2 regions of the Renibacterium salmoninarum ATCC 33209 genome follow, and region 2 is predicted to be linked to the other one. Evidence: riboswitches for the same ligand, from Rfam matches in the RefSeq annotation. Region 2 holds a riboswitch; the other holds the start of a gene.

Region 1 (2,476 bases), 360 kb from region 2:
ATCGATGAAGGCTTGAACGAAAAGGCATACATTGTGCCCGGCCTAGGTGACGCGGGTGACCGGCTCTACGGCGTCGTCGGCTAAATGCGCGCTGGTACGCCCTAGATCTGACCGTCTAGCGGGACCAATCTGCCTAGATCGTGAGGCTGTGTTCTTGTTATGTGTGCGGGAATGTCTATCACAAATTGGTTCAATGCAGGGCACTCAAGCGATATGCTCAGCGCATGGACCAATTCCAGCCACCGAGTATTCCTCCGGGACCGAATAACCAGCCGAACCAGCCAGTGCAGCCACCGTACGGCCAACCAGCGCAACAGCCGTATGGCCAGCCGCAACAGCAACCGCAACCATACGGCCAACCGCAGCCTTACGGCCAGCCGGCATACCCTAGCTACCCTGGTGGGTACGGCACTCCGCAGATCGCTCCTGTTGCCACACCGCAGAGCTTAACCATTGCGGTCTATCTGATGTATGCCGGCGCGGCGTTGGCGATTGTCGGCGGCATTTTCAGCCTGGTGACGATTGAGCAAGGCATCCAACTGGGCTTGAATAGCTCGAATACCAGATTGAGTGGCCGCGAATATGAAACGGCGGCCTCAGTAGCTCGAGCGATTGCTTACGCTGGGGTGCTCTTCAGCATTGTGGTGGGCACCGCATTGTGGATCTGGATGGCATTGGCTAATAACGCGGGTAAAAACTGGGCGCGGATTGTTGCCACGGGTTTTGCCGGTATCGGCATTGTCAGCCAGCTGATCAGTGTGGTTTCAAGCGGCGCAAACCATACTTTGATCGTGGGCAGCCTAATTTTCGGTATCTTGACCTTGATCGTTTCTATCGCTGCACTGACGCTCATGTGGCTCAAGCCATCAAGCGAGTACTACAAGTTCAAAAGCCAGAAGGTTGTTTACTGAGCTCATCGCGTAGACAAAAAGTGCTCCTGGCCGCTGATTAATGAGCAGCCAGGAGCACTTTTTGATTTGAACGAGTATCAGTACCAGCCAACGGACTGCGAGTGACCCCAGGCGCCGCAGGGGCTCCCGTAACGCTGCTTGATGTAGCCCAATCCCCAGGTGATCTGAGTCTTGTAGTTGGTGCGGTAATCCGCTCCGGTACTTGCCATTTTCTCTGCGGGCAGGGACTGCGCAATGCCATAGGCCAACGAAGACGGGTTCTCCGCAGTGGTCTTCCAGCTTGATTCGCGGTTCCACAGTGAGACCAAGCAACTCATTTGGTCTTGACCCCAACCGAGGCTGGCCAGCTGGCTAGCAGCGAACGCCTGGGCGGCACTCGGGTCGTTTAAGGCTTGGACATCCGAGGAAGCGGCGTTGGTGCCGGGCTTATTAGCTGACGGCGTCGACGTGGAAACGACCCGGACGAAGCTTAGGTTTGCTGTTGCGTCAGCGGTAACTACCGAGGCCTTGCTGGGGCTCTGTGCAGTGACGTTGGAGGCAGCTTGCGTCGGTGCAGTGGTGCTGATGCCGGCGACGAGGATTCCGGCTACCGCTAAGGCAGCTACCCGCTGGGTAGGAACCTTTGGCGTGGCCTCCCACAAAAGCCCAAGGGTGCTTTTCTGGATGGGGGCTCTGCGCCGTCCGCGTTCGCCCGCTACCGAGGTGCTGGTTGCGCTATTTGCTTCGCCGGGTAGGGCTGCATGGCGCGCCAAGCTGCGGCGTCCTTTGGCTTGATTAGCCACGTGGTGGTGCCTCTCTTTGAGCCTGCGAGGTGGGCTGTCTGATTCGGATGGAGAGCACCCGGCCTTGCGCTGCAAGGCTTCACCCCAAGGCCGCCTAAACGGCCGAATGTGGTTCCCCGTCTCTGCCGGAATTGCTTGAACCATCCGGTAGCGGCAGAGCTCGGCGAACCTCCGGAGGCCGTGTCCACTGATGCAGACACCTCATCCACGATACGGGACCATTCGAGATTAGTCACATTTAGATAACGAGATCACATATTTTGGCATTTACTTAGCAAAGCTAATGACTTATGCTAACTATGTGGAAACTCGAAAAAAGATCTCACCGCTCGCCGTCGAACTGCGAATGGCGGTGATGCGTACCTCGAGAAGACTTCGAGTTGAAGCCACTAGCGAGAGCGTGACGGCCGGGAAGTTTACGGTACTTGCCCTCTTAGGAAAAGGTCCTTTGACGTTGCGTGAATTGGCGAATGCTGAGCACGTTCAGGCACCGTCAATGACTCGAACTGTCAACGGGCTGGAAGAAGCTGGATTGGTTCGCCGGACGCCACATCCGACCGACGGCCGGCAAATCCTCGCGGATCTCACCGAGCAAGGGCGAGAAATCTTGACTGATACCCGGCAGTGTCGCACCGAATGGTTAGAAAAGCGCTTAGCCAAGCTTAGTAACGAAGAACGAAGAACGCTTCGCGAAGCGGCCGAGATCTTGCAGCGAGTGGCGGCTAAATGAGCAGTATGTTCAGCGCGATGAAAGTCTTCAACTATCGGCTTTGGGTTTCCGGT
Region 2 (2,476 bases):
GGCGTAAACATCCACGCCAGCCTCCGCAACGGCCTGCGGACGAGTTCCCGGGGCAGAGCTAATGATCGAGGAAGCATCCAAGAACGGCGCCTTAATTAGTTGCTGAAGCGAATTTTGAGCCGAATTCACCGAAGCTCAGGTGCTGCGCCTTGCGCTCGACTAGGCCGAAACTGGCAACGTCCCAGAAGGCTGTGGAGCCACCAACTCCGAGCACCACCTCATAGCCAGCTGGCCATAGCCAGCTGGCGCGGAAAAAAGTGCGGCGAGTCCTTCTCGCACTTCGCCCACGAGGTTCTTCACCGGGGCCTGCCGGTGCGAGGTACCTAAAAGGTCTTGTGCTGCGCTCAGCGCATCAAGCTGCGCTGAGCGGACTTTAGAGGGGCCGGCACCAAAACGTCCGTCCGCCGGCAAAAGCTCATGAGGAATGGTCAAACTTGCTTGAGCTGTAGTGTTTTCAGTCACGGGAAACTCCAGAAATAGACGCGGCGAGTTCGGCGTTGAACAGACGATTGCCTACATTCTGCCGTAGCGCGGAAGGCACACCTAAACCGCTGGGGTAACACTTCGACGATTGGGGCGCAGCCTTCGGAACGCTGCGGATTTCCAGCCGGTCCGTTGGCAGGATAAGTTAGAGTCAGGTTTCTGCGGATTTACCGGAGATCAACGTTCTTTGGATCAGGATCCACCCCCAATATTTGCCCGCCGCGGTGAGGAGCGTTTTTCACGTGACTGACTTGATTGACACCACAGAAATGTATCTAAAAGCGATTCTTGAGCTTGAAGAGGAACATATTGTTCCGCTCCGAGCTCGGATCGCGGAGCGCTTGCACCATTCTGGGCCGACGGTCTCCCAGACTATTGCTCGGATGGAACGCGATGGCTTGGTGCTCGTATCTGGCGATCGGCACCTGGAATTCACCGATTTAGGCCGCTCTAAGGCCACCGCGGTGATGCGTAAGCATCGGTTGGCTGAGCGTCTACTCTCAGACATCATCAAGCTCGACTGGCCCTTTGTTCACGAAGAGGCTTGTCGTTGGGAGCATGTGATGAGCGAGCAGGTCGAAGAGCGAATCTTTGAACTGCTGGGACATCCGGACGAGTCGCCATACGGCAATCCGATTCCAGGTTTAGAACCGTTCGGCGGCCATAAGGCGCTCGAATTAACCGATGGCGTGATCAATATGGTCGAAGCCATGGCTAAGTACTCAGCTGAATCAAAAGTTGTCATTAGGCGCCTCTCTGAACGAATTCAGATTGACCCAGAGTTGTTGGGCCAATTGGAAGAAGCTGGTTTGCTTCCGGGCACTGCCGTGACGTTGGAGCAGGTTGGCGATTACATTTCGGTCCGGGTCGCCGGCATCGAAGGCGCACTGGAATTACCGGTTGAAGTTGCGATTCACATTTTCGTCTCGATCAGTTAGTTAGATAACAAAACTGTCACGAATCGGCTTCATGTCGTATAGTCGAACACTGACGTCGAAACCAATGCGTTACCCGGATCAGCACTGAGCCTTGCCTCTGATCGCCGGGATTCGAACCTTTTAGGCAAGGACGGGGGAACCATTTTTGACCGGTCCGCAACCGGTCTTGGGGTTAAGTCTTGAGATTTTAATGCTGCTCTAGGAAGCCGCATTTTTTCGAAAGCCGGGTCGCTCTCCGATCCGAATCCGACAGCTAACCTCGCAGGTGCTTGAGAGAGGAATCTATATCCGTGAGCAATCACGAGCTCCGGCCTCGTGGTCGACGGAGCGCAGCAGTAGCTGCGGTCGATCCAGCGCCATCTTCAGTACTTTCCGTCGAGCTTGAGTCGGTAGTGACTCGCCCGACGGCGGACGAGCTGCCAATGCGGCCTAGGGATGCCGCTAGGCGTGCCCGCGAAATCTCTGCCGTTTCGGTAACTTCCGCCACTGAGGTCCCGAATAGCGACTCTTGGGCTTCTGTGCTTTCCGCGCCAGTTCAAGAAAAGAACTATTCAAGTCGGGCTGCTGCGTCCAGAGGGCGACGCCGGGTGGCCGCGGCGAAGCCCAAGAAATCTGTTCTTCGGTCGGCGAAAGCGGCCCAACGCGGTGGGATGGTTCTGGCTGCTGCTGGTTTGGCGCTCGCCGTTGTTGTGCCATCTGCCGCGAATTCACTGACGGCTAACGCTCCGCAAGCGGGCGCTGCGCCGAGTGCTTTCGGCCCAGTCTCCGCCGATGCCAATGCGGTGGTCACGTTTAGCAATTCGACCACCACTAGCGTCGCGGACCCAGACGGTAAGCTGCATCAAGCGCTTTCCGCGTCAGCAAGTAAAGTCGCCGCAACCGCATCCAAAGGTATGTTGTCCAGCCCATTGGACTCGCTATTGATGACTTCGCCTTTTGGCTATCGCGTCAATCCAGTAACCGGAGCTGCGGGTGAATTGCACACCGGCCAGGACTATGCGGCGTCCTGCGGAAGTAAGGTGTATGCCGCGGCCGGCGGCACCGTGACCTTCGCG

The links. Region 2 has a riboswitch for cyclic di-AMP ahead of RSAL33209_RS02085 (M23 family metallopeptidase). Riboswitches for the same ligand answer to the same signal wherever they lie in the genome.
Region 1: linked by a shared signal. The riboswitch ahead of RSAL33209_RS00235 (aggregation-promoting factor C-terminal-like domain-containing protein) and the one ahead of RSAL33209_RS02085 (M23 family metallopeptidase) in region 2 are both predicted to bind cyclic di-AMP.

The regions. Positions count from the first base shown of each region.
Region 1 is NC_010168.1:51,948-54,423, reverse strand. It holds gene upp (uracil phosphoribosyltransferase) at 1-84, shown strand, start outside; gene RSAL33209_RS17345 (hypothetical protein) at 225-911, shown strand; gene RSAL33209_RS00235 (aggregation-promoting factor C-terminal-like domain-containing protein) at 989-1,693, opposite strand; cyclic di-AMP (ydaO/yuaA leader) riboswitch at 1,699-1,839, opposite strand; gene RSAL33209_RS00230 (MarR family winged helix-turn-helix transcriptional regulator) at 1,977-2,423, shown strand; partial or broken gene RSAL33209_RS00225 (MFS transporter) at 2,420-2,476, shown strand, end outside.
Region 2 is NC_010168.1:414,576-417,051, forward strand. It holds partial or broken gene serC (phosphoserine transaminase) at 1-462, opposite strand, end outside; gene RSAL33209_RS02080 (iron-dependent transcriptional repressor DtxR) at 726-1,421, shown strand; cyclic di-AMP (ydaO/yuaA leader) riboswitch at 1,514-1,704, shown strand; gene RSAL33209_RS02085 (M23 family metallopeptidase) at 1,712-2,476, shown strand, end outside.